One region of the Candidatus Pantoea symbiotica genome, then DNA from elsewhere that is predicted to be linked to it. Evidence: predicted binding sites of a transcription regulator. Region 1 holds the regulator's gene; each other region holds the start of a gene.
The links. Region 1 encodes CRP, which controls carbon source genes, mostly activating them, when cyclic AMP is high. Its sites were predicted from a motif close to ATGTGANNNNNNTCACAT; they were not measured.

Region 1 (10,489 bases):
CAAGGCGCGTGACATCCTTAATGCTTCCGCCGCAGAAGGATTGATGATTCTCACCGCCGGTACCGACGTGATTCGTTTTGTACCTTCGCTGGTGATTGAACCTACCGATATCGCCGAAGGCATGACGCGTTTCGCCAGCGCGATTGAAAAGGTGCTGGCTGCTTAATCCGCTTTCGGACGTAACACCTTGAGCCAGCGACCATGATGCGGTCGCTGGCTCCACGCCAGCGAAGAGATGGTGTGCATCACGCTGAGATGCTGCAAAATCCGCTTCACATGCTGTTCGACAATCGTCACCGGCCCTTCATTCAGATTCTCCGGCGCTTCCAGAATATTGCTGTCGTTGCCCGGTCCGTCATACGCCAGCCGCTGCTGACAACGCTGCAGCGCGATTTCACAGGATTGCAGATAACGTTCCGCCAGCTTGGCCGTCAACATGGTGTGCTCACGCGCCAGAATCGTCATGGCGTTAATATGCTCGACGATGAACTGACTGTGCGTAACCCACATGCGCATATCTTTCAGATATTGCAGGTTAAAGCCCGGCTCGCTCGATGCCTGGTTCAATGAATTGAACAGCGCGTTGTGCGCCTGATTAACCTTCATGCGCTGATAAGCCAGTTTCTCCGGCGATTGTTCCGGGCCTAACAGCATTCGCAGCGCTTCCTGATAGGCTTCCAGCGCATCGTGCGCGTTCTTGCGCAGCAGTCCGCTTTGCCACTGCGGCCACAGCCAAATCATCCCGGCGAAGGCAATCAAACAGCCCATCAAGGTATCCATCATGCGCGGCAGCAGAAACTGTGCGCCGTTGAGCGACAGCAGTTGCAGCGAATACACCGCCGTGACGGTGAAGCCAATCATCGACCAGCCGTAATATTTCCGCGTGATCAGATAACTCGCCAGCGTGATCCCCAGCATAAACAGCAGCGTGATCGATTCCGGTACCGCCAGCCGTAATGAGGCGGCGGCGATCAGCAAACCGGCAAAGGTGCCCAGCGCACGGTGCTGGATGCGCACGCGCGTCGCGCTGTAACCGTTCTGGCTGACGAACATGATGGTCATCAGAATCCAGTAAGGTTTGGGGATGTTAAAGAACAGCGCCAGCGAGCTGCCAAACATCAGCATTACGGCGAAGCGTGCCGCGGTGCGTAACGCGGTGGATTTGAATGACAGATAACTGCGCAGCGCCGGCAACAGCGGCAAACGGCGCTGGCGATCGGCCATCAGGTCACGCGTGTAGAGCGGCTTCTGCGTGCGCAATACGCGGGCGATGCGGCTGAAGTGATACAGGCAGAAGTTACCGACCGGATTATCCGGATGCTGGCGCGCAATTTTCTCCAGCGCGCCGAGCTGTTTCTCCATGTGGAAACGGTCTGGCAGCTGATGGTAGAGAATCGCATCCGCCAGCACGCGCAGCCGCGCCGAGATGATTTTGGCGTTCCAGCGAATCACCGCTTCGGCGTGGCTCTCTTCAACCAGCTTCTGCACCTCTTCCGGCTGATGCAAACTCACCGAGATGTGTTCCTGTAAATCCAGCGCCACCTGGAAAGCGCGCGTCAGGCGTTTGTGGCTGTTATCGCGGCTGGCCGACAGCATATGCATTTGCTGGTAACAGGTGGTGATGAGATCGACCGCCTTTTGCTGACGTGCCAGCAGCGGCGGCAGCGCTTTTTCCGGATCGGTCAGCTGCGTCAGTAAGGTGTATTTGGCATCGCAATAATCCGCCAGTTCGCGGAACAGCAGGCTAAGCGATTCGCGCATCGGCTGCTCTTTCCACAGCCAGAACCAGAACCAGTTGAATAAGCCGTACCACAGCGTGCCGCCAATGTAGAGCAACGGCGGCACCCACATCGGCATGCGTCCCACTAAGCTGAGCGTAAAGATAGCGGCGATGAGCGTTGCGGGCAGCAAGCGCGCATGCAGCGGACCGATTTCGCCGGTCACGCCAATCAGCAGCGGCAGCGCCAGCAAAATCAGCGGCAACGGAATCTGGTAAGCAGTAAGGATTTGCATCAGGAAACTGCCGGTGGCAAACAGCGAACCACCCACAATCAGGCGTTTGAAAAAGCGTTTGTGCGGCGTATCCAGCCCCGCCATGTTGCAGCAGGCCGGCACTAATGAGAACAGCAGACCTTTTTGCAGATCGCCAAACAGCCAGCCGAGAGCCACAGGCAGGCACAGCACCAGCGTTTGCCGCAGCGCATAGTTAACTTCGGGATGATAGATGATTCGACGCCACATCAGCTCATCGCAAATAGAAACGGCGCGATGTTGCCATCACGCCGTGGGTGAGAAGAAATTAGCGGGTGCCGTAAACGACGATGGTTTTACCGTGTGCGGAGATCAGGTTCTGATCTTCCAGCATTTTCAGGATACGACCCACGGTTTCGCGTGAGCAGCCCACGATCTGACCAATCTCCTGGCGGGTGATTTTGATTTGCATCCCGTCTGGGTGAGTCATCGCATCTGGCTGTTTGGCCAGATTTAGCAGCGTTTGCGCGATGCGTCCGGTTACATCGAGGAAGGCAAGGTTGCCCACTTTCTCAGATGTGACTTGCAGACGACGCGCCATTTGCGACGAAAGTCGCATTAAAATATCCGGGTTTACCTGAATCAGCTGACGGAATTTTTTGTATGAAATTTCAGCCACTTCGCAGGCAGACTTCGCACGTACCCAGGCACTACGTTCCTGGCCTTCTTCGAAAAGACCGAGTTCGCCGATGAAATCTCCCTGATTGAGGTAGGAGAGAATCATCTCTTTGCCTTCTTCATCTTTAATCAGTACCGCTACGGAACCTTTTACGATGTAGTACAGCGTTTCCGCTTTCTCACCCTGATGGATGAGCGTGCTTTTGGATGGATATTTGTGAATATGGCAATGGGACAGGAACCATTCGAGTGTAGGGTCTGTTTGCGGTTTGCCGAGAACCATTCGCTATTATCCTCTGTTGTAATCGTGCCCAAAATACAGGGGGCATTTTTCCCTGTCAGGCGGTTTAATCGTCGAGCGTTTCCAGTAAAGGAAAAATTATTCCGGGTGGACTCTTAAGCTACGCTTTTGATTCTTCCGGCCTTCGTCTGTGATGACGAAAATATTTTCAGCACTGTTTGTAGCACAGCTTTTGCGAGCTGTCTTGTGTTGTCTCGCTTCAGCAGAAGGGGGATTACTCTGGATTGCTGTTTGTCAGGTGAAAGCGTACTCTGGCGGCAAAACCGCCGCTTCAGGAGAGAGAATAATGCAGGCACGAGTGAAATGGGTGGAAGGTCTTACCTTTCTCGGAGAATCCTCATCTGGCCATCAGGTATTAATGGACGGTAATTCCGGTGATAAAGCGCCAAGTCCAATGGAGATGGTGCTGATGGCCGCAGGCGGCTGTAGCGCCATTGATGTGGTGTCGATCCTGCAAAAAGGGCGCAGCGATGTGGCCGATTGCGAAGTGAAACTCACCTCAGAACGCCGTGAAGAGGCGCCACGCATTTTTACCACCATCAACCTGCATTTTATTGTCAGCGGCAAAGCGTTGAGCGATAAAGCGGTTGCGCGCGCGGTTGACCTGTCGGCGGAAAAATATTGCTCGGTGGCGATCATGTTGGGTAAAGGCGTGGAAATTACCCACAGCTATGAGGTTGTCGAGTTGTAATCGGTCGTAGGGGAGGCATTCATGCCTCCCTTTTCACAGCCCGCACCAAACCTACTCAATTCGCTTCCCTTCAATCAGTCGCTGAACCAGCGGCAGCATAATCAGCTCCATCGCCAATCCCATTTTGCCGCCCGGCACCACCAGCGTATTGATGTGGGAAATAAACGATCCCTGAATCATCGCCAGTAGATAGGGGAACGCGATGCCTTCCAGACCGCGAAAATGAATCACCACGAAGCTTTCGTCGAGCGAGGGAATTTCGCGGGCGGCAAACGGGTTTGAGGTATCAACGGTCGGCACGCGCTGGAAGTTAATGTGGGTGCGCGAGAACTGCGGCGTGATGAAGTTAATGTAATCCTCCATCGAACGTACCACCGAATCCATCACCGCTTCGCGTGAATGGCCGCGCTCGCCGGTGTCACGCACCAACTTCTGAATCCACTCAAGGTTAACAATCGGCACCACGCCAACCAGCAGATCGACATGCTCCGCCACATTTTGCTGCTGCGTGACCACGCCGCCGTGCAAGCCTTCATAAAACAGCACATCGGTGTTTTCCGGCAGCGGCTGCCACGGCGTGAAAGTGCCCGGCACCTGATTCCACGGCACCGCTTCATCGTAGGTGTGCAGATATTTACGTGATTCGCCGAGGCCGGTTTGGCCGTAATGTTTAAACGTCTGCTCCAGCAGGCCGAAGTCGTTGGCTTCCGGGCCGAAGTAGCTGATGTGGCGACCGAGATCGCGCGCTTTGCGGATCGCCATGTCCATTTCCGGACGCGTGAAGCGATGGAAACTGTCGCCCTCGAGTTCCGCCGCATGCAGGTTCAGCTGCTGGAAAATCTTGCGGAAGGCGAGGCTGGTGGTGGTGGTTCCGGCGCCGCTGGAACCGGTGACGGCAATGATTGGATGCCTGGCTGACATAACAGAGCTCCCTGTGAGGTCCGGCGATGAGCATTGTTACCACGAATTGCCGCTGGGTGCATTAGCCGCGAAATTCACCCTTCGGCATAATATTGATCGATTCATGCAGTTCCGACCACACCAGCACTACGTCGCCGCGCTCCAGCTGGCGGCGCACATCGGCGACTTTTTGCAGCAAACTGCGTTCCTGCTCGCCGTAATCGGTGCCTTCGCGTAACACGAAGGTTTCAATCAGGTTTTCCAGCGTCTCCGCTTCGAGTTCTTGCCAGGGAATAATCACAATTACACATCCAGATAGGTTGAGAGCCAGTCGGGCACGCGCTGTTCCAGCCACATTTTCGGTTTAAGCAAGGTGCCGCCGACAAAGCCGACGTGGCCGCCTTGCTGCGTCAGCTGATACTGAATGGAAGCTGACAGCTGGTCAGGTTGCGGGATCACGGCATCGGTCATAAAGGGATCGTCTTGCGCATGAATGATCAGCAGCGGTTTGCGCACGCCGGTGAGCAGCGGCATCGCGCTGGCTCGTTGATAATAGTCGTTGGCGTCGATAAAACCGTGCGCACGTGCGGTTATCGCATCATCAAACTCGCGTAAGCGGCGGAAAGCGCGTAGCTGGCTGAGATCGACCGGCAGCGTGCCGGGCCAGGCGCGCAGTTTGCGCGTGGCGTTCTTTTTCAGCTGCGTCAGCAAATAGTGCTGATAGAAGCGCGAGAAGCCAACGTCCAGCTTGCCGCTGCACGGCTCCAGCGCCAGCGGCGCCGAGATGGCGATGGCGGCATCAATCGGCACATCGTGACCTTGCTGACCGAGCAGGCAAGCCAGCATGTTGCCGCCCAGCGAAACGCCGACAGCGGCGGTCGGTACGCTGCCCCATTCGCGTTGCAGCCAGTTAAGGAAGTAGGTGGCGTCTTCAGTTTCACCGGAGTGATAGATGCGCTTTAAGCGATTAGGCTCGCCGCTGCAGCCGCGAAAGTGCATCACCACCGCCAGCCAGCCGCGCGCCTGACACGCCTGCATCAGGCCGTGCGCATACGGGCTGCGAAAGCTGCCTTCCAGGCCGTGAAACATCACCATGCGCGGTTTATGACGCGCCTGCGCCGGATCTTCACTCCACGCTAAATCGACAAAATCGCCGTCCGGCAGGTCAAGACGCTGCCAGTGCGGACGCAACGTGACGCGGCGGCGCAGAATGCGCGGCAACAGCGTTTGTAGATGCGCGTTACTGAATCCGCGCAGTGGTTTAAAGCGCTCGCCGCTGGGGCGATCAAAATAGCTTGGGTAAAGGCTTGTCTGATGCATAAGTCGCTGATAGCTTCGATGGGTTGTTCGCTTTACTGGGTGAGGAGCACCCGAATATACATGGAACTGAGTCTTTTTTTATCAATGTTAGGTTTTCTTTGGGTCGCGGCCATCACGCCCGGGCCCAATAATATGTTACTTACCGCCTCGGGTGCTAATTTTGGCTTCCTGCGCACTATACCGCTGCTCATTGGTATCATGATTGGTATGCAAGTCATGTTGCTGATGGTGGCATTTGGTATCGGCGGTCTCATCCTGCTTTATCCTTCGCTGCATCTGATCCTGAAGATTGCCGGTAGCCTTTATCTGCTGTGGCTGGCGTGGAAAATCGCCAGCGCCGAGTATGAAAAGCTGGAAACCGATGATGTGACGGTAAAGCAAATGCCGTTCTGGCAAGGCGGCTTGCTGCAGCTAATCAACCCGAAAGCCTGGCTTATGGCGCTCGGTGCGGTGGCCAGCTTCAGCCTGGCGGGCAGCGAATATCTGCATTCGGTGCTGGCGATCAGCCTCGGCATGTTCATGGTAAATGTGATTTCCGGGGTGATCTGGATGGGCTTTGGCTCGCTGATTGGACGTCTGCTGCGAAGCCCACGCGCGTGGAAAATGTTCAATCTGGCGATGGGCTTGCTCACCGCTGCGTGCGTATTGCTGATTTGGCGCTGAGTTAACTGGAAGCGCGTTCAACGCGCTTCCACGGCAACACTTCATGGACCACCGACGAGTTGGGCTGGCGGATACGTTGCAGCAGCAGCTGTACGCTACGCACGCCCATGCGATTCATCGGCTGCTCAATCGTCGTCAGCGGTGGATTCAGGCTGCTGGTAAAGTTGATGCCATCAAATCCAACCACCGCTAAATCTTCCGGCACGCGCAAGCCCGCTTCCAGCGCTGCGTGTATTACGCCAACCGCCAGAACATCCGACACTGCAAACACCGCATCTGGTCGTTCCGGCTGCTTCAGCAATTCGCGCAAGGCCGCACTGCCCGACTCGCAGGTGACATTCTCGGCGTAGGCCACACCGCACCAGCTGAGCTCGAGTTGCTCCAGCGCCGCGCGATATCCCTCTTCACGCTTATGCGAATAGAGGTAGCGCATATCACAGTTGACCAGCGCAATACGGCGTCGGCCTTTGCTCGCCAGATAACGCACGGTTTCGAAAGCCGCTTCTTTATTATCAATCGCCACGCTTGAGGCGGCGATCGCCGGATCGTATTCGGCGCACTGCACCCAAGGCGCATCGCCAATCAATTCCTTTAGCTCCTGCAAACTGCTGGCGGCATCCATGGTGATCACGCCGTCGACCACTTTGCCGGTGAGCAGGGCGATGTAGGCCGCTTCGCGCCGCAGCTGCGATCCCGAGTTACACAGCAGAATATGGTAACCCTGCGCTTCCGCTTCGGCTTCAATGCCTTGAACCACGCGTGAGCAGAACGGATTGGTGATGTCAGGGATCAGCACTAACAACATATGGCTTTGCGAGGTGCGTAGCTGGCGCGCCAGTAAGTTGGGTTGATAGTCGCAGATGTCGATGGCCGCCAGCACTTTGGCGCGCGTGTCCGGGCGCACGCCGGGATTCTGGTTCAAAACCCGTGAAACGGTGGCTTTGGACACGCCAGCCAGGTGTGCGACTTTCTCAATCGACATGGATTCAGGACCGCTCGTTAAGAGTGAAAAATGAGATGTCTATCAATATCACAGCTGCTATGTGAGCGCGTGACATATTTACCGATTTCCCTTTTCTTTCCATTTGCACTTTCTGCATAGCCTTGCCCGATGTTGATCTAAGAACGGATCGTCATTAGGGATAATTTTTAATTCCTTTATGAAATTACTCTTGCTGGAGAAACTGCGCAGACAAAAACACATTGGGGTGAATGATGATGGCGATGAAAAAAACAATAACGGCAGTCGCAGCGGCTCTGGCCCTGATGGCGTTCCAGGCGCAAGCGGTCAACGTTACCGTGGCGTATCAGACGTCGGCGGAACCGGCCAAAGTGGCGCAGGCGGATAACACCTTTGCCAAAGAGAGCGGTGCTACCGTCGACTGGCGCAAATTTGATAGCGGAGCCAGCGTGTTGCGTGCTCTGGCATCGGGCGACGTCCAGATTGGTAATATCGGTTCCAGCCCGCTGGCGGTCGCCGCTACGCAAAAGCTGCCAATTGAAGCTTTCCTGCTGGCCTCACAGCTCGGTAACTCCGAAGCGCTGGTGGTGAAGAAAACCATCAAAGATCCCAAAGACCTGATTGGCAAGCGCATCGCCGTGCCGTTCATCTCGACTACGCACTACAGCTTCCTCGCTGCGCTCAAGCATTGGGGCATCAAGCCTTCGCAAGTGACCTTAGTCAACCTGCAGCCACCGGCGATTATTGCCGCCTGGAAACGCGGTGATATCGACGGTGCTTACGTCTGGTCTCCGGCGGTAAATGAGCTGGAGAAAGATGGCAAGGTGCTGACGGATTCTTCGCAGGTTGGCAAGTGGGGCGCGCCAACGCTTGATGTGTGGGTGGTGCGTAAAGACTTCGCGCAGCAGCATCCAGAAATCGTCACCGCCTTTGCCCGCAGCGCGGTTGAAGCGCAGCAAGCTTACATTGCCAATCCGGATCAATGGCTGAAGCAGTCAGACAATCTGAGCAAGCTGGCGCGCCTAAGCGGTGTACCCGAAGCGGATGTGCCGGTGCTGGTGAAAGGCAACACCTATCTCACCGCGCAGCAACAGGTGGAGCAGCTCGGCAAGCCGGTGAACAAGGCGATTGTCGATACCGCCGGCTTCCTGAAAGAGCAGGGCAAAGTGCCAGAAGCGGATAGCGATTACAGCAGCTTCGTTACCACGCGCTTCGTTGCACCCTTAGCGAAATAACCGGAGGCCGTATGCTTAACATCACCAATCTCAATGCGCGTTACGCCGGACAACCCGCGCTGCAGGACATTAACCTGCAGCTGGGCAGCCGAGACCTGCTGGTGGTGTTAGGCCCTTCCGGCTGTGGCAAAACCACGCTGCTGAACCTCATCGCCGGCTTTCTGCCGCTGGAATCCGGCAGCATTACGCTGGATGGCAAAAAGGTAGAAGGGCCGGGCGCGGAGCGCGGCGTGGTGTTTCAGAATGAAGGCTTGCTGCCGTGGCGCAACGTGATTGATAACGTGTCGTTCGGCTTGCAACTGGCGGGGATGGCGAAGGCGGAGCGCCATACCATTGCACGCCGTTTGATCCGCAAAGTAGGACTGGAAGGTGCAGAAAAGCGTTTTATCTGGCAGCTCTCTGGGGGTCAACGTCAGCGCGTGGGCATTGCGCGTGCGCTGGCGGCTGATCCTCAGTTGCTGCTGTTAGATGAGCCGTTCGGTGCGCTGGACGCCTTTACCCGCGAACAGATGCAAACCCTGCTGCTAACGCTGTGGCGTGATACCGGCAAACAGATTCTGCTCATCACTCACGACATCGAAGAAGCGGTGTTCCTTGCCAGTGAACTGGTGCTGCTGTCGCCGGGACCAGGCCGCGTGGTCGAGCGTTTGAAACTCGACTTCGGCCAGCGCTTCGCCGCCGGGGAACCTTGCCGCCGCATCAAATCCGATCCGGCGTTTATCGAACGTCGTGAATATGTCCTGAATCAGGTGTTTTCCCAGCGAGAGGCGTTTATATGAGTGCGGTGATTGATGAGAAAACCCAAACGCGTCGTCGCGGATTGCGCTGGCCATTCTCGCGCCAGTTCTCACTCAGCCTGCTCAGCGTTGGTCTGTTGCTGCTGTTGTGGTGGGCGATAACCGCGCTCGGCTTAGTGGCGCCGCTGTTTTTACCGCCGCCGCAAGTGGTGCTGCAGAAGCTGATCTTGATTGCCAGCCCGCAAGGCTTTATGGACGCCACGCTTTGGCAGCACTTGGGCGCGAGCCTGGCGCGTATGCTGGTGGCACTGTTCTTTGCCGCGCTGATTGGCATTCCGGTCGGGATTGCCATGGGCCTGAGCCCGGCGATTCGCGGCCTGCTTGATCCGCTGATCGAACTCTATCGCCCGGTGCCGCCGTTAGCCTATTTGCCGCTGATGGTGATTTGGTTTGGCATCGGCGAAACCTCGAAGATTTTACTGATTTATCTGGCGATTTTCGCGCCGGTGACCTTATCGACGCTGGCGGGCGTGAAGAATGCCCAGCAGGTACGGATTCGCGCGGCACAGGCGTTGGGCGCATCACGCTGGCAGCTGCTGCGCTACGTGATTCTGCCTGGCGCGCTGCCGGAAATCCTCACCGGCTTGCGCATTGGTCTCGGCGTAGGTTGGTCAACGCTGGTGGCGGCGGAATTGATTGCCGCTACGCGTGGACTCGGCTTTATGGTGCAGTCGGCGGGTGAGTTCCTCGCCACCGACGTGGTGCTGGCCGGTATCGCCGTGATTGCCCTGATTGCTTTTGGCTTAGAACTGGGTCTGCGCGCCTTGCAGCGCCGACTTACGCCCTGGAATGGAGAACAGCAATGAACGAACGACTTTCTTTTACCGCTCTGGGCCCGAATATCGGGGCGCAGGTTAGCGATGTCGATCTCAGCCGTCCGCTGAGTGATGCCCAGTTTGAACAGCTTTATCATGGCCTGCTGCGCCATCAGGTGCTGTTCCTGCGCAACCAGGTGATTACCCCGGAACAGCA
Region 2 (10,489 bases), 490 kb from region 1:
ATAGGTAAAATCTTATGTGTTTCAGTAAAAACGCTCCCAATTGTCATCACTATGATGCCAATGCTGCTGGAGAATAAAATCATTAAACCCCAACTCAGCGCGAGTTGTAGCAAATCGAGCAACACAAAATGTTCGCCAGCCGCCCAAATGCATCCCATAAGCAAGATGTAAACGGTGAGATATATCACTGACTCGAGAAAAGCACGTGATAAAACCGTATCTATTGGTTTTACTGGTCGGTAATTAAAGAGACCTTTGTTGGCGTCAATCGCACCAATGGAGCGATTAACGATACTGCTAAATATCAAATAGAGAATAATCCCATTGAGTAAAAAAACAGGAAATGAAATATCCCGCATTGTGCGGTGCATAATGAAACTGAAGATACTTAATAATACTAATAAATGAGCGGCAGGTTCGATGATAGCCCACAGGTATCCCAAGCGGAATTTACCGAAGCGCGTGCGCAATTCACGGAAAAACAGTGCCTTAATAGTAGATTTTTGTACTTCTATTCCACTTCTTGCCATTTAAAAACTCATTTAACAGTTAATGAACGAGGTCACTTTCGCCAGGCATGATCCAATGTTTTTACATGGCTTACATGACGATAGATAAAATGAAATGAGAGTAAAAAGATAGCTGGGAGGCTTACATGGAAGAACATATTATGCGTTTGCATGAGTGCTTAACTTACTCGCGGCATAATGGTGATTCATTTTATCTGATCAGTGAGGAGCTTGTTTTATAAGAAAAAGCTTATATCTCCATACTGAATTCCCTGAGCGTCTATCGATTCCTTTCTTATTTCTGTAGAATAAATTATCAGAGCGAAGTGAATTGGTTCTAGACGTTTTTGACTATTAATTTAATTGCTATTAATAGATTTTTGTGGCTTGGTAAATTAAAGTTTTATATCGTTAAGAAATGGCTTAATTTATATACGAATAATTCTTTGTTTTTTTCTGGCCGACTTCTTTATATTGTATGAAGAGATCGTGTTAGTTGATTTAATAAACTCCATAAACGCGCTGATTGCAGTAAGCCACAATCTCCGCGATAATCGCGCCAATCAATCCCTTCCTCGTCGGGTTCAACGACGCGGAGGGGATTTTTTATTTATATCCTAAACTGGTGAAACGATTACCGCCTTAATGAGGACGAATTATGTATAACACCCTGGGCAATCAGTATGATAACTCCCTGGTTTCTAACGCCTTCGGTTTCATGCGCTTCCCGCTGAACTTCCAGCCATACGACAGTGACGCTGAGTGGGTCATCACCGGTGTTCCGTTCGATGCCGCAACCTCAGGCCGTCCGGGCAGCCGTTTAGGGCCGGGCGCGATTCGTCAGATCTCAACCAACCTGGCGTGGGAAGGCTGCCGCTGGCCGTGGGACTTCGATCTGCGTCAGCGTCTGAACGTGGTGGACTGCGGCGATTTGGTTTATGCCTTCGGCGATTCACAGGATCTCTCTGACAAACTGCAGGCGCACGCCGAGAAACTGCTGGCGAACGGTAAACGTATGCTGACTTTTGGCGGTGACCACTACGTTACGTTGCCGCTGCTGCGCGCGCACGCTAAGCACTTCGGTAAAATGGCGCTGGTGCATTTCGATGCGCACACCGATACCTATTCCAACGGCCCGACGTTCGATCACGGCACTATGTTCTTCACCGCGCCGAAAGAGGGTTTGATCGATCCGCAACATTCCGTGCAGATCGGCATTCGTACCGAGTTCGATAAGAGCCTCGGTTTCAACGTGCTGGATGCCGCGCAGGTCAACGATCGCAGCGTGGATGACATTCTGGCGGAAGTGAAGCGTACCGTTGGCGATCTGCCGGTCTATCTGACCTTCGATATCGACTGCCTCGATCCCGCTCATGCACCGGGCACCGGTACGCCAGTGATTGGCGGTCTGAGCAGCGATAAAGCCACTAAGCTGATTCGCGGTTTACAGGGCATGAACATCGTTGGCATGGATCTGGTTGAAGTGGCGCCGGGCTATGATCACGCCGATTTGACCTCGCTGGCAGCCGCCACGCTGGCGCTGGACATGCTGCACGTGCAGGCGGCTAATAAAGGTTAATCCTTTTGCTTGCGGCTACACTTATTGGCGGTTAATTAATCTGCGGAGGCGACTATGGGTTTACTGGACGATTTAGTTGGATCGCTGGGAAACAGCAACGGAAGCGGGCAGGGCAATCAGATGCAACAGCTGATGGCTATCTGGAACTGGGTACAGGAGCAGGGCGGCGTCGAAGTGCTGCTGCAGAAATTTCAGCAGGGCGGACTTGGGCAGGTGCTAAATAGCTGGATTGGCAGCGGCAGTAACCATTCGGTTGATGGCGGCGAGATTCAAAATGCGCTGGGTCAGGATCAGCTGCAGTCGCTGGCGGATAAGCTTGGCACCGATGTCAATGGTGCGTCCGGTACGCTGGCTGCTTTGTTGCCGCAGGTGATTGATAAGCTGTCGCCGCAGGGCCACATCGATACGTCGAATACCCAGGATTTGGGTGCGATGGTTGATGGGCTGTTTAAGCGTTAAGTTTTGACTGGTCGGCATGAATGCCGACCCTACGTGTAAGGAGCGCATTAATGCGCTCCTTTTTGCTGCGTGTGATATTACTTCCCAGCCGCAATGCGCTCACGAATATGCTGGGCGCGCGCTTCAGAATCCGGGTGCGAATCAAACATCGAACTCTGGCGTCCCTGTTCCAGTTTCGCCAGTTTCTCAAAACTGGTCGCTAATCCCATCGGATCAATACCGCGCTTTTTCATTAGGTCAAACGAGTAATCATCGGCTTGTGTTTCCTGGGTTTGTGAGAACTGTGCATTCACCAGTTTTTCGCCCATTTCACCCAATTGCGATTGTGATAGCGAACCGATCACGCCGCCGACGGAAGCCGCAGCGGTGCGCGTTGCGGTGGTAGTAAGCGCTACCTGCATCGCTTTACGCGTATGGCCCAGTGCGACGTGGCCCATCTCATGGCCAAGCACACCTTCGACTTCGTTGTCGGTCATCATGTCCATCAAGCCGCTGTAGACGCGGATACAACCGTTGGCCATCGCCCAGGCGTTGACGTCTTTAGTCTGATAAACCTTGTAGTTGGCAGGCACGCCGTTGATGTTATCGCCAAGCGCCGCCGCGATTTTGTTCAGGCGCTGCTGATATTCACTGTTGGCGGGTGCAACCTGATTGTCTTTATCCATCTGAGCACAGGATTGATCGCTCAACTCTTTCACCTGTGCATCGTTCAGCGCGTAGGCCTGATAAGCCTGCGCACCAGATTGCAGCAGCGCGTTGTTATCAAATCCTTCGCAGCCGCTCAGCAGCGAAGCCATTCCCAGAGCAACAATGGTAGCTCTCATTTTCATATCGGCATCCTTTGGGTAACAAGGTAAAGAAAACAAACACCTGAAACCGTCACAGGTGTTTAAACGATTTGGTTATAGCTCGCATGTTGTGCAATGGCTAGCAGACAAGGCCGGAAATGCAAACGGTTACCCGTGATTTAGCACCCAGATGCATGTACTTTTGTCCTGATTTTCATGTACATTGATGTGCGACTTTTTTCTCGCTTCGCCTTATAACTGATTAATTACAATAAGTTAAGCGTGGCGGAGCATTAATCCGACCTGGAGTAGAAGATGCCCTCTCGTAAAGAGCTTGCCAACGCCATTCGCGCGTTAAGTATGGATGCAGTACAGAAAGCCAATTCGGGACATCCGGGTGCCCCAATGGGCATGGCGGACATCGCCGAAGTGCTGTGGCGTGACTTCCTGAACCATAACCCTACTAACCCGCTGTGGGCAGATCGCGACCGCTTCGTTTTATCGAACGGTCATGGCTCAATGCTGATTTACAGCCTGCTGCACCTCACTGGCTACAACCTGCCAATGAGCGAGCTGCAGAACTTCCGTCAGCTGCACTCTAAAACTCCAGGCCACCCGGAATACGGTTATACCGCAGGCGTTGAAACCACCACTGGCCCGCTGGGTCAGGGCATTGCGAACGCAGTCGGTTTTGCCATTGCTGAGCGCACGCTGGCGGCGCAGTTCAACCGCCCGGGTCATGACATCGTAGACCATAACACCTACGTGTTTATGGGCGACGGCTGCATGATGGAAGGCATCTCACACGAAGTCTGCTCCATCGCCGGTACCCTGAAGCTGGGCAAACTGGTTGCCTTCTACGATGACAACGGCATCTCCATCGACGGTCACGTTGACGGCTGGTTCACCGACGACACCGCTAAACGCTTTGAAGCCTACGGCTGGCACGTGGTGCGCGGCGTGGACGGTCACGACGCAGACGCAATTAAGAAAGCGGTTGAAGAAGCCAAAGCGGTTTCCGACAAGCCTTCGCTGCTGATGTGCAAAACCGTGATTGGCTTCGGTTCGCCGAACAAAGCCGGTACGCACGATTCGCACGGCGCGCCGCTGGGTGCCGATGAAATCGCGCTGACCCGTAAGCAGCTGGGCTGGAATCACGGTCCGTTTGAAATCCCTTCAGATATCTACGCGCAGTGGGATGCCAAAGAAGCCGGCCAGGCGAAAGAGTCTGCGTGGGACCAGAAGTTTGCTGCCTACGCCGCTGCACATCCGGAACTGGCTGCGGAGTTCAAACGTCGCGTCAACAACCAGCTGCCGGCTAACTGGGCAACCGAATCGCAGAAGTTTATTGAGCAGCTGCAGGCCAATCCGGCGAAAATCGCCAGCCGTAAAGCCTCGCAGAACGCCATCGAAGCCTTCGGTAAAATCCTGCCGGAATATCTGGGCGGCTCTGCTGACCTGGCGCCAAGCAACCTCACCATGTGGTCCGGTTCTAAACCGATCAATGAAGACGCGGCGGGCAACTACATCCATTACGGCGTGCGCGAGTTCGGTATGACCGCCATCGCCAACGGCCTCGCGCTGCACGGCGGCTTCCTGCCGTACACCGCCACCTTCCTGATGTTCGTCGAGTACGCGCGCAACGCCGCACGTATGGCCGCGCTGATGAAAATCCGTCAGATCATGGTCTACACCCACGACTCGATTGGTCTGGGCGAAGATGGCCCGACGCATCAGCCGGTTGAGCAGATGGCCAGCCTGCGCGTGACGCCAAACATGAGCCTGTGGCGCCCGTGCGACCAGGTTGAGTCTGCGGTGGCGTGGAAGTACGCTATCGAACGTGTTGATGGCCCGTCGGCGCTGATCTTCTCGCGTCAGAACCTGGCGCAGCAGGATCGTAGCGCTGAGCAGCTGGCTAACGTGGCGCGCGGTGGTTACGTGCTGAAGGACAGCGAAGGTACGCCAGAGCTGATCCTGATCGCTACCGGTTCAGAAGTGGAGCTGGCGGTAAGCGCTTATGAGCAGCTGACGGCGGAAGGCCGCAAGGTGCGCGTGGTGTCTATGCCATCCACCGACGCCTTCGACAAGCAGGACGCGGCATATCGTGAATCCGTGCTACCGAAAGCGGTTGCCGCTCGCGTGGCGATTGAAGCGGGTATCGCCGATTACTGGTTCAAATACACCGGCCTGAACGGCGCGATCGTCGGTATGACCACTTTCGGTGAGTCAGCGCCTGCGGATCAGCTGTTCAAAGAGTTTGGTTTCACCGTTGAAAATGTGGTTAAAACGGCGAAATCGATTCTGTGATTTGAGGTCGCCATAAATGGCGACCCTACACAGCGGGTATAAAGGGCGTCCCAACCGGGGCGCCCTTATTGTTTCACCACCTCCAACCTGAAACGGTTCAATTATTCCTGCAGTAATAATCCCGCAGTGCAAAATTTGTGACGTAGATCCAATATTCCGCCACTCACTTGATCGCAATCATTCCCGTTATTCCTCTCTTGCATTACTCTAGCTGAACCGTTTCAGTTGCGAGCGAGAACGTGCATCTTGCCGGTGCGGGCAAGCAATAATTCCCTGTACAAAACGGTGTGAAACGCTCAGGCTAATCGGCACGTTTTTTCGGGTGTTGTTGAAGGTAGAAATGACCATTCGCGTAGCAATAAATGGTTTTGGTCGTATCGGGCGTAACGTATTGCGTGCCCTGTATGAAACCGGTCGCCGGGCTGAGATCACCGTGGTCGCCATTAACGAGCTGGCCGACGCCGCCGGGATGGCGCATCTGCTGAAGTACGACACCAGCCACGGCCGTTTTGCCTTTGATGTGCGCCAGGAGCGCGATCAGCTGTTTGTTGGCGATGACACCATCCGTATCCTGCATCAGGCGGAAATTGATGTGTTGCCGTGGCGCGAACTGAATGTGGATATCGTGCTGGATTGCACCGGCGTGTACGGCAGCCGCGCTGATGGCGAAGCCCATCTGGCAGCAGGTGCGAAGAAAGTGTTGTTCTCGCATCCGGGCGGTAACGATCTCGATGCCACAGTCGTATTTGGTGTTAACGAACAAGCTCTTAAACAAACTGACCGCATTGTCTCCAACGCATCCTGCACCACCAACTGCATTATTCCGGTGATCAAGTTGCTGGATGACGCCTTTGGCATTGAGTCGGGCACCGTGACCACCATTCACTCGGCGATGCACGATCAGCAGGTGATCGACGCCTATCACAGCGATCTGCGTCGTACCCGCGCCGCCAGCCAATCGATCATTCCGGTCGATACGCGTCTTGCTGCTGGCATTACCCGTATTTTTCCGAAATTTAACGATCGCTTTGAGGCAATTGCGGTGCGCGTGCCCACCATCAACGTGACAGCCATTGATTTGAGCGTGTCGGTGCGCGAAGCGGTGAAGGCGTGTGAGGTCAACGCGTTGCTGCAAAACGCGTCAGAAGGGGCGTTTCGTGGTATAGTTGACTATACGGAATTACCGTTAGTCTCAGTAGATTTTAACCATGATCCGCACAGTGCCATAGTCGATGGTACGCAAACGCGGGTCAGTGGTCATCACCTTATCAAAACGCTGGTTTGGTGTGACAACGAATGGGGCTTTGCTAACCGCATGATCGACACCACGTTAGCAATGGCCGCAAGCGGTTTCAGGTAAGACGCGGACTGCGTCTGGCAAAACTTATGAGAATCAACGAGAGGGTTCACCATGTCTGTAATTAAGATGACCGATCTGGATCTTGCTGGTAAACGCGTTCTGATCCGTGCCGATCTCAACGTGCCAGTGAAAGAAGGGAAAGTGACGTCAGATGCACGTATTCGTGCTTCTCTGCCTACCATCGAAGCGGCGTTGAAACAGGGCGCGAAAGTGATGGTTACCTCTCACCTGGGTCGTCCGACCGAAGGTGAATACAACGAAGAGTTCTCCCTGCTGCCGGTTGTTAACTACCTGAAAGATAAACTGAACGGCACCAACGTTACCCTGGCAAAAGATTACCTCAAAGGTGTTGAAGTCAACGCGGGTGAACTGGTTGTGCTGGAAAACGTGCGCTTTAATAAAGGCGAGAAAAAAGACGAAGAAGGTTTGGCAAAGGATTATGCCGCACTGTGTGACGTATTCGTGATGGATGCATTCGGTACCGCGCACCGCGCGCAGGCTTCTACCCACGGCGTGGGCAAGTTTGCACCAATCGCCTGTGCCGGTCCGCTGCTGTCAGCTGAGCTGGAAGCGCTGGGCAAAGTGATGAGCAACCCAGAGCGTCCACTGGTTGCTGTGGTTGGCGGTTCTAAAGTGTCGACCAAATTTGATGTGCTGCAGTCGTTGGTGAAAATTGCTGACACCGTGATTGTGGGCGGCGGTATCGCGAATACCTTCGTGGCTATCGACAACAACGTCGGTAAATCACTGTACGAGCCAGACTTCGTTGAAGCAGCGAAAAAGCTGCGTGACGAGCATGGCATCCCGGTTCCTACCGATTCTCGCGTAGGCACGGAATTCTCTGAAACTGCACCGGCAACCGTTAAAAAGGTTTCCGAAGTAGCGGATAACGAAGAGATTATGGACTTCGGCGACGAAACTGCACAGGCAATGGCCGCGATTCTGAAAGGCGCGAAAACCATTCTGTGGAACGGCCCGGTTGGCGTGTTCGAGTTCCCGAACTTCCGTAAAGGCACCGAAATCGTGGCGAATGCTATCGCCGATAGCGATGCGTTCTCAGTGGCAGGTGGCGGCGATACGCTGGCTGCAATCGACCTGTTCGGTATCGAAGATAAGATCTCTTATATCTCTACCGGCGGCGGCGCATTCCTCGAGTTCGTGGAAGGCAAAAAACTGCCAGCAGTTGCTATGCTGGAAGAGCGCGCCAAGCAGTAACTCTTTGGGGGCGGCGCTTTCGCGTCGCCTGAAGGCTAGCCCTTTATGGGGCAATCAAATCGCAATCCCTTCGGGGATGAACGGTAACGAAACGGGACACAAACATGTCTAAAATTTTTGATTTCGTAAAACCCGGCGTTGTCACTGGTGACGACGTTCAGAAAATTTTCCAGGTAGCGAAAGAGAACAAATTCGCTCTGCCAGCAGTTAACTGCGTCGGCACGGACTCTATCAACGCGGTATTGGAAGCTGCGGCCAAAGTGAAAGCGCCGGTCATCGTTCAGTTCTCCAATGGTGGTGCTGCCTTCATCGCCGGTAAAGGTTTCAAAACCGACAAGCCTCAGGGCGCGGCTATCTTCGGTGCTATCGCGGGTGCATACCATGTGCATCTGATGGCTGAACAGTACGGCGTGCCAGTTATCCTGCACACTGACCACTGCGCCAAGAAACTGCTGCCGTGGATCGACGGTCTGCTGGACGCAGGCGAAGAGCACTTCAAGAAAACCGGTAAGCCGCTGTTCTCTTCTCACATGATCGACCTGTCTGAAGAGTCACTGGAAGAGAACATCGAGATCTCTGCTAAGTATCTGGCGCGCATGGCCAAGCTGGATATGACGCTGGAAATCGAACTGGGTTGTACCGGTGGCGAAGAAGACGGCGTGGACAACAGCCACATGGACGCTTCTGCTCTGTACACTCAGCCAGAAGACGTTGATTACGCTTACACCGAGCTGAGCAAAATCAGCCCACGTTTCACCATCGCTGCTTCATTCGGCAACGTGCACGGCGTGTACAAGCCGGGCAACGTGAAACTGACTCCAACCATTCTGCGTGATTCTCAGGAATACGTGACCAAGAAACACAACCTGGCGCACAACGCGCTGGACTTCGTGTTCCACGGTGGTTCAGGTTCTTCTGCTGCAGAAATCGAAGAGTCTATCGGTTACGGCGTGATCAAGATGAACATCGATACCGACACCCAATGGGCAACGTGGGACGGTATTCTGCAGTACTACAAAAAGAACGAAGACTATCTGCAAGCTCAGTTGGGTAACCCGACTGGCGTAGATAGCCCGAACAAAAAATACTACGATCCACGCGTGTGGCTGCGTTCTGCTCAGGCTTCAATGGTTGTTCGCCTGGAGCAGGCTTTCAAAGAGCTTAACGCCGTCGACGTACTGTAATTTTTCCTTACAGTACAAAAAAGGCCCGTAAGGGCCTTTTTTTATGCGCCTGGTCTGGAAAGTCCCGTAATTTAAGGCCATTTTTGGCGCTTCGCCCTATTTTTGTTTACCCTTGTATGCGGAGTGTCGGAGTCAATCTGGCAGTTTTTGGCAATTTCCTGCGGGAAACTCAACAACAGGGCTAACAAATGGAAGACTTAAATGTCGTTGATGGCATTAACAATGCTGGCGGATGGCTGGTACGTAATCAGGAACTGATCCTGAGCTATGCGGTAAATATTGTGGCGGCGATTGTTACCATCATCATTGGTATGTTCATCGCCCGCATCATCTCCAATGCGATTAACCGCGTTCTGCTGGCGCGTCACATTGATGCGACAGTGGCAGATTTCCTATCTGCAATGGTGCGCTACGGTATTATCGCTTTCACCATCATTGCTGCACTGGGACGCGTTGGGGTGCAAACCGCCTCAGTCATCGCCGTGCTGGGTGCTGCTGGTTTGGCTGTGGGTTTGGCGCTGCAAGGTTCCCTGTCCAACCTGGCTGCCGGCGTATTGCTGGTGACCTTCCGTCCGTTCAAAACCGGTGAATTTGTTGATCTCGGTGGCGTGATGGGTACGGTACAAAACGTGCAGATCTTCTCCACCACTTTGAAAACGGCCGATGGAAAAATTGTCGTTGTGCCTAACGGTAAAATCATTGCCGGCAATATCATTAACTATTCGCGTGAACCGATCCGTCGCAACGAATTCATTATTGGCGTCGCTTACGATGCGGATGTTGATCAGGTGATTGCACTTTTCCGTGAAGTGGTTGAAGCGGATGAGCGTGTGCTGAAAGATTTGGGTATCCAGATTGGTCTGAATGAACTGGCCGCGTCATCGCTCAACTTTGTGGTGCGTTGCTGGAGCAAAAGCAGCGACCTGCAAAACGTCTATTGGGATCTGATGAAGAACTTCAAACGTACGCTGGACGCGAACGGCATCGGTATTCCTTATCCGCAGATGGATGTGCATCTGCATCAGGTGAAGAGCGAGCAGCAACAACCCGCACGCAGCGAATAACATAGAAAGGCACCTGCGGGTGCC
Region 3 (10,489 bases), 330 kb from region 1:
TCAGCAGCCACTGATCCAGTGCTTCACGGCCAATTAGAATGTGCGTCACCTGCATGTCGTGCAGCATTAACGGCTGTTGCAGCATCAGCGTCAGTTGCTCATCGGTAATGGCGGCGGGTAATTCGTAATGCGGTTTGCGGCTGAACATGCCGCTGTGTTTCTCCAGCGTCAGCGCTTGTGCCACGCTTTGCTGCTGTTGCAGCGCCAGACGGCGGCCTTTGATCTGCTGCAGCTTGTGTAGCAGCGCCTGTTGCTGCCACGCATGTTGCGACATCAGCGTATCGATTTCGCGATCCAGCATTTTCATCGATGCCACGTCATGCCACAGGCAATCTTTCAGCAGTACTAAGTCGATGGGCGCGATAGTCACGCGACCGCTATAAAAGGCGCTGGCCTGCAACAGATGAATGGCTTTCTTCCAGCGACGATCGGAAATGTACGGCGCGTCCGGCAGCGTTTCTAACTGCTGACGTAGCTGATAGATCAGTTCAAACACGTGATCCGGCAAACTGACCTGGCTGATGCCTTTCTGCCACTGCTCATACTCTTCATCGCTGATGCGCAGCGATTCCGCCACCGGATTGTCGTTTTCATCCTGCTGGTGGGTGAGCATGCTGCGGAAGTTCTGCTTCTCATGCACGTTATCCAGCCACAAGCGAATCAACATGCGGTCATACAGCGCTTCCAGTCCGCTATCGGCTTCCGGCAGTTCGTTGGAAGCGGTAACCAGCAAGCGCATCGGAATTTTTTCTTCGCTGTCGCCATTACGGAAGCGGCGTTCGTTGATGGCGGTCAGCAAGGTATTCAGAATCGCCGGGCCGGCTTTCCAGATTTCGTCGAGGAAGACAATTTCGGCATCCGGCAGATAGCCTTTGGTGAGACGCTGATACCGCCCTTCATCTTTCAGTGCCTGAATCGACAGCGGGCCAAACACCTCTTCCGGAGTGGAAAAACGGGTCATCAGGTATTCAAAAGCGCGGGCGTGCTGGAAGGCATATTTTAATCGGCGGGCAATCAGACTTTTGGCGATGCCTGGCGGCCCGAGCAGAAACACGCTTTCGCCACTTAAGGCTGCCAGCAAACAGAGGCGGATCGCATGATGGCGTTCATACAGCCCTTTTTCCAGAGCGTTGCTCAGGCGAGAAATTCTTTCTGCCAAAAGATGGGGTTGAGCCATAATCACATCATTATCCTTTTGATCCTGGTGCCGTCATATTCTGGCGAGCGCAATACTCTACTGATTATCATGCGCGATTGCGTTGATAGCCGTCAGCTTTTTTGTTTCAGAAGGTTGATGCGAGAGAACTCGCCGCTTCCAACGGTTTTTTGGCGCTATTTTCGGCGAAAAACCGCGTCACCAACGCGATGGTGACACTTTGTAAGAGTAGGTTTTTTTGGGAATATGTGCATACTGTGCGCTTTTTGATGGCTTGAGCGGAAGGCAAGTGCCTCCGGCTCCAACAAAAGACAACTTATGAGCTCGGATAAGAAACAGTCCCTTGGGGCAGTCACGCTGGCGGCAATTGGCGTGGTGTATGGCGATATCGGTACCAGCCCGCTCTATACATTGCGTGAATGTCTCTCTGGTCAGTTTGGATTTGGCGTAGAGCGCGAAGCGGTATTTGGCTTCCTGTCGCTGATCTTCTGGCTGCTGATTCTGGTGGTGTCGCTGAAGTACATCAGCTACGTGATGCGCGCGGATAACGCCGGTGAAGGCGGGATTTTAACGCTGATGTCGCTGGCCGGACGCCATACCGGCGCCAGAGCCACGGCAATTCTGGTGATCATGGGACTGATTGGCGGCAGCTTCTTCTACGGCGAAGTGGTGATTACGCCGGCGGTTTCGGTGCTATCGGCGATCGAAGGTCTGGAAATTGCCGCGCCAAGTCTTGATGCCTACATCGTGCCGTTGGCGATTGCAGTGCTGACTTTACTGTTTGTTATCCAAAAACACGGCACCGGCATTGTCGGCAAGCTGTTCGCGCCGGTGATGCTGCTGTGGTTTTTGGTGCTGGCGGTTCTGGGCGCGCGCAGCATTATTGACAATCCTGACGTCCTGCATGCGATGAACCCGTATTGGGCGGTGCACTTCTTCATCCAATATAAAACCGTTTCCTTCTTCGCGCTGGGCGCGGTGGTGCTGGCGATTACCGGCGTAGAAGCGCTGTATGCCGATATGGGCCACTTCGGTAAATTCCCGATTCGTCTTGCCTGGTTCATCGTGGTGCTGCCTTCGCTGGTGCTCAACTACTTTGGTCAGGGCGCGCTGCTGCTCAAACATCCCGAAGCGATCAAAAACCCGTTCTTCCTGCTCGCGCCGGATTGGATGCTGATCCCGATGTTGATTCTTGCGACCTTAGCCACGGTGATTGCGTCGCAGGCGGTGATTTCCGGCGTGTTCTCATTAACGCGTCAGGCGGTGCGTCTCGGCTATTTGCCACCGATGCGCATTGTGCACACCTCAGAAGAGGAGTCCGGGCAGATCTATATTCCAGTGATTAACTGGCTGCTCTATTTCTCGGTAGTGATTGTGATTGTCGGCTTCGAGCACTCCAGCAATCTGGCGGCGGCGTACGGCATTGCGGTAACCGGCACCATGGTGCTGACAGCTATTCTCTGTTCAACCGTGGCGATTCAAAACTGGCACTGGAACCGCTATCTGGTGGTGTTGATTCTGATTGCCATGTTGATCATCGACGTGTCGCTGTTCTCCGCCAACCTGATCAAGGTGTTCTCCGGTGGTTGGCTGCCGCTGACGCTGGCGTTGATGATGTTCATCATCATGACCACCTGGAAAAGCGAGCGTTTCCGCCTGCTGCGTCGTATGCATGAGCACGGCAATTCCCTCGAAGCGATGATCGCGTCGCTGGAGAAATCGCCGCCGGTACGCGTGCCGGGCACTGCGGTGTATATGTCGCGGGCGCTGAACGTGATTCCGTTTGCCATGCTGCATAACCTCAAGCACAACAAAGTGTTGCATGAGCGCGTGGTGCTGCTGACGCTGCGTACGGAAGATGCGCCTTATGTGCACAATGTGCGTCGCGTGACCATCGAACAGTTATCGCCAACTTTCTGGCGCGTGGTGGCAAGCTATGGCTGGCGCGAAACGCCAAACGTCGAAGAGATTTTCCACCGCTGCGGCCTTGAAGGCCTAAACTGCCGCATGATGGAAACCTCCTTCTTTATGTCGCATGAATCGCTGATTATCGGCGATCGTCCGTGGTATCTGCGCCTGCGCGGCAAGCTGTTCCTCGCGCTGCAACGCAATGCGCTGCGCGCGCCGGATCAGTTTGAAATCCCACCTAACCGCGTGATCGAGCTGGGAACCCAGGTCGAGATTTAACGCTGTGCGCGTCACCAACTTAAGGTGACGCGCAATCCTCCGCTGGCGCGCTGGCTGAACTGCAAGCGAATGCCGTGCAGTTGGGCAATATTCTTCACGATGGAAAGCCCTAATCCGCTGCCGGTTTGCGCCTGTCCCGGCGGTCGCCAGAAGCGTTCACCCAACCTTGCCAACTGCTCATCGCTGACCCCCGGCCCGTTATCATCAACGGTAATGGCGCGGGCATTGAGCTGTACATCAATAGTGCTGCCCGACGGCGAATAGCGCAGCGCGTTATCCAGCAGGTTTCGCACCATCAAACCCAGCAATAGCGGATGACCGTTCATCACCGGTTCGGCGTGGCTGGTGAATTGCAAAGCGGTGTCTTGTTGTTCCGCCTGCGGGAAGTGCTCCGCCAGCAGGTTTTGCAGCAGCGGCGCCAGCGCCACCGGCTGAAATTCGCTGCGCAGGTCGTCAGCTTCCACGCGTGACAGCGTTAAGAGCTGATCCACCAAACGCGTGGCGCGCACAATGCCGCTGTCCAGCTGCAGAATCGCCCGTTTACGCATCGCTTCATCATCATCGGCCAGCTGAATCACTTCGCTCTGCACGCGCAGCGCCGCCAACGGGCTGCGCAGTTCATGGGCGGCATCGGAGGTAAAGCGACGTTCGCGCTGCACCAGATGCGCCATACGACTAAACAAGCCGTTAAGCGCCACCACCAGCGGCTTCACTTCTTTAGGCAGGCGCGTGTCCGGCAATGGCGTGGCATCGTCCGGCGCTCGTTGATGCAGCGAAAGCGTGAGGCGCTTCAATGGGCGCAGCTCGAACCACACCAGCGCCAGCAGCAACAGCAGCATAAAAGGCATGGCGATCAACCATGGCAGCAGGCTACTGAGCGCCAGATCGCGCGTCATATCTTCGCGGTATTCCCACTCTTGCCCAACCACCACGCGATAACGCTTATCCGCGGAAGTTAGCCACACTAAGCGCCAGCTATCTTTATCGCCGCGTAGGCGGCCATCGGTAAAGCCATCACGTTGGTAATCAAACTGTAAATCACGCCCATTTTCGCCGTCATTGAGCAGCGGCTGGCCGTCAGCGCTGAAGATGGCAAACGCCAGCGCATCGTCATCCTGATCGCCACGATGATGACGCAGGATCGACTTGGTTTTAGGCAGTTTTTCGTCCTGTAGCGAGGTGGGATCGAGCGTAATTAAACGTTTGGCGAACAGCATTTGCTGAGTATCAAACAGCTCGTCTACCGTATCGCGGGTTTGGTGCCAGGCGCTGAGGCTGGCAAGGCCGCCGCACAGCATAATCAGCAGCACAAAGCCGATGGCGAGGCGCAGAAACAGACTCATTCTTCCGTTCCCAACGTATAACCGACGCCGTGTACGGTACGAATAAACTGGCTGCCGAGTTTCTTGCGCAGATGATGAATGTGCACTTCCACCGCATTGCTGGAGACATCTTCATCCCAGCTGTAGAGCTTTTCCTCAAGCTGACTGCGCGTCAGCACGCGGCCGGGATTGCGCAGAAACAGCTCCAGCAGCGCCAGTTCGCGGCTCTTCAGGCTGACGGCTTCACCATCGCACTGCACGCTGTGGCTGCCGGGCGCCATCACCACTTTGCCGTGTTTGAGTTCCGGCTGCAGTTGGCCGTGACGGCGACGGATCAGCGCCTGCAAGCGTGCCGCCACTTCTGATAATGCAAACGGCTTGCACAGATAATCGTCGGCGCCGAGCTGCAATCCCTGTACGCGCTGATCGAGCGCATCGCGCGCGGTGAGAATCAGCACCGGTACATCCTGTCCTTGCTGGCGCCACTGACGCAGGATATCCAGACCATCGCGTTCTGGCAGCGATAGATCCAGCACCACCGCGTCCCAGGGCGCGGCCGTCAACGCCTGAAATCCGGCTTCGCCGGAGACAAACCAATCCACGCTGAATCCGAGTTTGGTCAACCCGACTTTCAACCCGTCGCCAATCAGCGAGTCATCTTCTATCAGTAAAATGCGCATCAACTCTCCTTCTGTTAAGCGGAGTTATACGAAGCACAATCGCTCTTGTACAGCGAAAATCCCGGCAAATAGACTATTTTTCATGAATGTTAGCTCAACGGATTCTCTTAAGATCCTGTTAAGAACCTTATGGTGAAATAGCTGCCGTAAACCGACACATTCATGGAAAAGAGGTGAAATATGAAAAAATCTGCAGCCCTGTTAGCTATCATCGCTCTGGCCGCCACGCCGGTTCTTGCCGCTCAGCAAGGTGGCTTTGTTGACCCGAATGCGCCATCCGCGCAGGTGAAGTCCGGTGGTTTCAAAGCCGATAACACCAGCGTTGTCACGGTGAAACAGGCAGAAGAGATGAAGGACGATAGCTGGATCACCGTGCGCGGTACGCTTGAGAAGCAAATCGGTGATGAGGATTATCAGTTCCGTGATGCCACCGGCACCATGAAGGTCGAGATCGATCATAAACGCTGGAACGGTTTGACCATCACGCCGAAGGATCAGGTAGAACTGACCGGCGAACTGGATAAAGATTTCAACTCCATCGAACTGGACGTGAAACAGGTGCGTAAACTGCCTTAATCCCTGCTTCGGGGCCGCAGCAGCGGCTCCAACATCCTACCAAACTCAAATTCTCTCTGGCTCAAGCGAAACGTTTCGATGGCGATCACATTTCCGTGATGCCGCCATTGAGTTGCCGTGCGCATTTTATACACTCCCGAACAGCGAAACGTTTCGCTGTGGAGTGGAATAAATGAAAAAAGGTCGCTTGTTAAACGCTGAAGTCTCTCATGTGATTGCTCGCCTGGGGCACACCGATACGCTGACGATTGCAGATGCAGGCTTGCCGATTCCGGCTGGTCCACAGCGCATCGATCTGGCGTTAACGCCGGGTACGCCCGAATTTTTACAGGTGGTTGAGGTTGTCACGCAGGAGATGCAGGTCGAAAGCGCCCTGATGGCGGAGGAGATTAAGCAGCACAATCCGCAGCTCCACAGCGCACTGCTCGCCGTGCTCGAAGCCTTGCAACAGCACCAGGGGAATATCATCACCATTCGTTACACCAGCCATGAACAATTCAAACAACAAACGCAGCGTAGTCAGGCGGTCATTCGCAGCGGAGAGTGTTCTCCGTATGCGAATGTCATCCTGAGCGCCGGCGTGACCTTCTGAGGCCGCTATGCAACCGTTACTGCAACTCAAAGGGATTGAAAAGTCGTTTCCTGGCGTAAAGGCGCTGAATGGCGCATCGCTCGCCGTTTATCCAGGACGCGCAATGGCGCTGGTGGGCGAAAACGGCGCGGGCAAATCCACCATGATGAAAGTGTTGACTGGCATTTACAGCATGGATGCCGGTTCCATGCAGTGGCTTGGTCAGGATGTGGCGTTTTCTGGCCCGAAAGCGTCGCAGGAAGCGGGTATTGGCATTATCCATCAGGAACTTAACCTGATTCCGCAACTGACCGTCGCCGAGAATATCTTCCTTGGCCGCGAATTTGTTAACCGCTTTGGCCGCATCGAATGGAAAAAGATGTACGCCGAGGCGGATGAGCTATTAAAGCGCCTCAATCTGCGCTTCAGCAGTCATAAGCTGGTGGGCGATTTGTCGATTGGCGATCAGCAGATGGTCGAGATCGCCAAAGTGCTCAGCTTCGAGTCGAAGGTCATCATTATGGATGAACCGACCGATGCGCTGACCGATACCGAAACGCTGTCGCTGTTCCGCGTCATCAACGAACTGAAAGCGCAGGGCTGCGGCATCGTCTATATCTCGCACCGCATGAAAGAGATCTTCGAGATTTGCGATGACGTCACCGTGTTCCGCGATGGGCAGTTTATTGCCGAGCGCGCGGTGTGCGATCTCAGCGAAGAGAGCCTGATCGAGATGATGGTCGGCCGCAAGCTGGAAGATCAATATCCACGTATCGATCAGCAGCCGGGTGAGATCCGCTTAAAAGTTGAAAACCTCAGCGGCCCGGGCGTTGATGACGTCAGCTTTACGCTGCGCAAAGGGGAAATCCTTGGCGTGTCGGGCCTGATGGGCGCGGGACGTACCGAACTGATGAAAGTGCTGTACGGCGCGCTGCCGCGCAGTAAAGGTAAAGTCACGCTGAATGGCCGCGAAATCACCACCCGCTCCCCGCAAGACGGATTGGCGAACGGCATCGTTTATATCTCCGAAGATCGTAAGCGCGATGGTTTGGTGTTGGGCATGTCGGTGAAAGAGAACATGTCGCTGACCGCGCTGCGCTATTTCAGCACCGGCGCGGGCAACCTGAGACACAGCGACGAGCAGTTGGCGGTGGGCGATTTTATCCGCCTGTTCAACGTCAAAACTCCTTCAATGGAGCAGCCGATTGGCCTGCTATCCGGCGGTAATCAGCAAAAAGTAGCGATTGCGCGCGGCCTGATGACGCGCCCGGATGTGTTGATTCTTGATGAGCCAACACGCGGCGTCGATGTCGGGGCAAAAAAAGAAATTTATCAGTTAATTAATCAGTTTAAAGCCGAAGGGCTGAGCATCATTTTGGTGTCGTCGGAAATGCCGGAAGTGCTGGGCATGAGCGATCGCATCGTGGTGATGCATGAAGGCCATCTGAGTGGCGAATTTTCCCGTGAGCAAGCTACCCAGGAATCCCTGATGGCGGCGGCAGTCGGTAAGCAACACAGCGAGGAGTTAGTTGTATGAGCACCCAAACCTTACCCGCCAGCCGTCGCTGGTTCAGCAAAGCCTGGCTGCTGGAGCAGAAATCACTGATTGCATTGATCGTGCTGATCGCCGTGGTTGCCAGCCAGAGCCCGAACTTCTTCACGCTGGCCAACATGTTCAACATTCTGCAGCAGACCTCGGTCAACGCCATTATGGCGGTCGGCATGACGCTGGTGATTCTGACTTCAGGTATTGATCTGTCGGTGGGCTCGCTGCTGGCGCTGACTGGCGCGGTGGCGGCATCGATTGTCGGATTAGAAGTCAATGCGCTGGTGGCCGTTGCGGCTTCGCTGGCGCTGGGAGCGGCGATTGGCGGTATTACCGGCGTGATTGTGGCGCGCGGCAAGGTGCAGGCTTTCATCGCCACGCTGGTGATGATGCTGCTGCTGCGCGGCGTCACCATGGTTTACACCAACGGCAGCCCGATCAATACCGGCTTCAACGATAACGCCGATCTGTTTGGCTGGTTCGGTATCGGTCGTCCGCTGGGCATCCCAACGCCGGTGTGGCTGATGGTCGCGGTGTTTGGACTGGCGTGGTACATGCTGCATCACACGCGGCTTGGTCGTTACATCTATGCGTTGGGTGGCAACGAAGCGGCGACGCGCTTGTCGGGCATCAACGTTAATCGCGTCAAAATCATCGTTTATTCGCTGTGCGGCCTGCTGGCGGCATTGGCGGGCACCATCGAGGTGGCGCGTCTCTCTTCCGCACAACCTACCGCGGGCACCGGTTATGAACTGGATGCGATCGCGGCGGTGGTGCTGGGCGGTACCAGCCTGGCGGGCGGCAAAGGTCGCATCATGGGCACGCTGATTGGTGCGTTGATCCTCGGTTTCCTGAACAACGGCCTGAATCTGATGGGCGTATCGTCTTACTACCAAATGATTGTTAAAGCCGTCGTCATTCTGCTAGCGGTGCTGGTGGATAACAAAAGCAGTAAATAACTCTGACCTTCACACAGGATTTAAAAATGAAAAAGTTAACTGCATTGGCCGTCATTCTTGGCGCCACCCTCAGTGCTGGCGCAATGGCAAAGGACACCATTGCTCTGGTGGTTTCAACCCTGAATAATCCGTTCTTTGTGTCTCTGAAAGATGGCGCACAGAAAGAAGCTGACCAACTGGGTTATAACCTCGTGGTGCTGGATTCGCAGAACAACCCAGCGAAAGAGCTGGCGAACGTGCAAGATCTGACGGTGCGCGGCACCAAGCTGCTGCTGATTAACCCAACCGATTCTGATGCGGTGGGTAACGCCGTTAAGATGGCAAACCAGGCGAATATTCCGGTGATCACGCTGGACCGCGTGGCAGCACAGGGCACCGTAGTGAGCCACGTGGCTTCTGACAACCGTTTCGGCGGCAAAATGGCCGGTGACTTCATCGCCAAAAAACTGGGTGATGGCGCGAAAATTATTGAACTGCAAGGCATTGCCGGTACGTCTGCGGCGCGTGAGCGTGGCGAAGGCTTTAAACAAGCGGCTGATGCGCACAAATTCAACATCCTGGCGAGCCAGCCTGCTGACTTCGACCGTACTAAAGGTCTGAACGTAATGCAGAACCTGTTGCAGGGACATCCGGATGTGCAGGCCGTCTTCGCTCAGAACGACGAAATGGCGCTGGGCGCGCTGCGTGCGCTGCAAACTGCCGGGAAAACCGACGTGCTGGTGGTGGGCTTTGACGGCACCGCTGACGGTGTGAAAGCTGTCGAATCAGGTAAACTGACCGCCACTGTGGCTCAGATGCCAGACAAGATTGGTGTGATTGGCGTGCAGACTGCCGATAAAGTATTGAAAGGCGAAAAGGTGCAGGCGGTTAATCCGGTTGACCTGAAGCTGGTTACCAAATAATAAGTAAAGAAAAGCAGGGCAACGCGCCACCGTCCTGGTGGCGCATCTTTCTGGATGAATCCCAATGACCACAAGCGCAAAACTGGCCGTTCTCGGCAGCATCAATGCCGATCACATCCTTAACCTCGCCCACTTTCCACGTCCGGGCGAAACGGTGATCGGGAAACAGTACCAAATTGCCTTTGGCGGCAAAGGGGCCAATCAGGCGGTGGCTGCCGGTCGTGCCGGTGCAGACATTGCCTTTATTGCCTGCGTAGGCGCCGATGATATCGGCGAGCGCATTCGTCAGCAGTTGCAGCAAGACCGTATTGATACCGCACCGGTTGAAACCGTCGCTGATGAATCGACCGGTGTAGCGATGATCTTCGTGAATGGCGAAGGCGAAAATAATATCGGCATCTATTCCGGTGCCAATGCCGCGCTGACGCCGACTCGCGTTGCGCAGCACCAGCAAGTGATTGCCGATGCCGATGCGTTGCTGATGCAGCTGGAATCTCCGCTGGAAAGCGTTCTGGCCGCCGCGAAGATTGCCCGCGCGCAGCAGACGCAAGTGATCCTGAATCCCGCGCCGGCCACCGCGCTCTCTGATG

Region 2: the regulator CRP is predicted to act here: its motif matches at 5,778-5,795, upstream of epd (erythrose-4-phosphate dehydrogenase).
Region 3: the regulator CRP is predicted to act here: its motif matches at 5,995-6,012, upstream of rbsD (D-ribose pyranase).

The regions. Positions count from the first base shown of each region.
Region 1 covers NZ_JBSZHR010000002.1:3,635,077-3,645,565, reverse strand. Annotated here, with positions in the region: gene argD (bifunctional acetylornithine/succinyldiaminopimelate transaminase) at 1-166, shown strand, start outside; gene ACXIZX_RS17640 (YccS/YhfK family putative transporter) at 163-2,241, opposite strand; gene crp (cAMP-activated global transcriptional regulator CRP) at 2,300-2,932, opposite strand; gene ACXIZX_RS17630 (OsmC family protein) at 3,237-3,641, shown strand; gene ACXIZX_RS17625 (phosphoribulokinase) at 3,693-4,562, opposite strand; gene ACXIZX_RS17620 (YheU family protein) at 4,624-4,842, opposite strand; gene ACXIZX_RS17615 (hydrolase) at 4,845-5,861, opposite strand; gene ACXIZX_RS17610 (LysE family translocator) at 5,922-6,524, shown strand; gene ACXIZX_RS17605 (LacI family DNA-binding transcriptional regulator) at 6,526-7,506, opposite strand; gene tauA (taurine ABC transporter substrate-binding protein) at 7,740-8,720, shown strand; gene tauB (taurine ABC transporter ATP-binding subunit) at 8,732-9,499, shown strand; gene tauC (taurine ABC transporter permease TauC) at 9,496-10,323, shown strand; gene tauD (taurine dioxygenase) at 10,320-10,489, shown strand, end outside.
Region 2 covers NZ_JBSZHR010000002.1:3,147,822-3,158,310, reverse strand. Annotated here, with positions in the region: gene ACXIZX_RS15230 (ABC transporter permease) at 1-530, opposite strand, end outside; gene speB (agmatinase) at 1,168-2,088, shown strand; gene ACXIZX_RS15220 (YidB family protein) at 2,143-2,547, shown strand; gene loiP (metalloprotease LoiP) at 2,625-3,377, opposite strand; gene tkt (transketolase) at 3,651-5,642, shown strand; gene epd (erythrose-4-phosphate dehydrogenase) at 5,983-7,002, shown strand; gene pgk (phosphoglycerate kinase) at 7,054-8,217, shown strand; gene fbaA (class II fructose-bisphosphate aldolase) at 8,322-9,401, shown strand; gene mscS (small-conductance mechanosensitive channel MscS) at 9,590-10,465, shown strand.
Region 3 covers NZ_JBSZHR010000002.1:3,964,090-3,974,578, reverse strand. Annotated here, with positions in the region: gene ravA (ATPase RavA) at 1-1,177, opposite strand, end outside; gene kup (low affinity potassium transporter Kup) at 1,475-3,343, shown strand; gene qseC (quorum sensing histidine kinase QseC) at 3,355-4,686, opposite strand; gene qseB (quorum sensing response regulator transcription factor QseB) at 4,683-5,345, opposite strand; gene ACXIZX_RS19135 (YgiW/YdeI family stress tolerance OB fold protein) at 5,526-5,921, shown strand; gene rbsD (D-ribose pyranase) at 6,094-6,513, shown strand; gene rbsA (ribose ABC transporter ATP-binding protein RbsA) at 6,521-8,029, shown strand; gene rbsC (ribose ABC transporter permease) at 8,026-8,997, shown strand; gene rbsB (ribose ABC transporter substrate-binding protein RbsB) at 9,024-9,899, shown strand; gene rbsK (ribokinase) at 9,964-10,489, shown strand, end outside.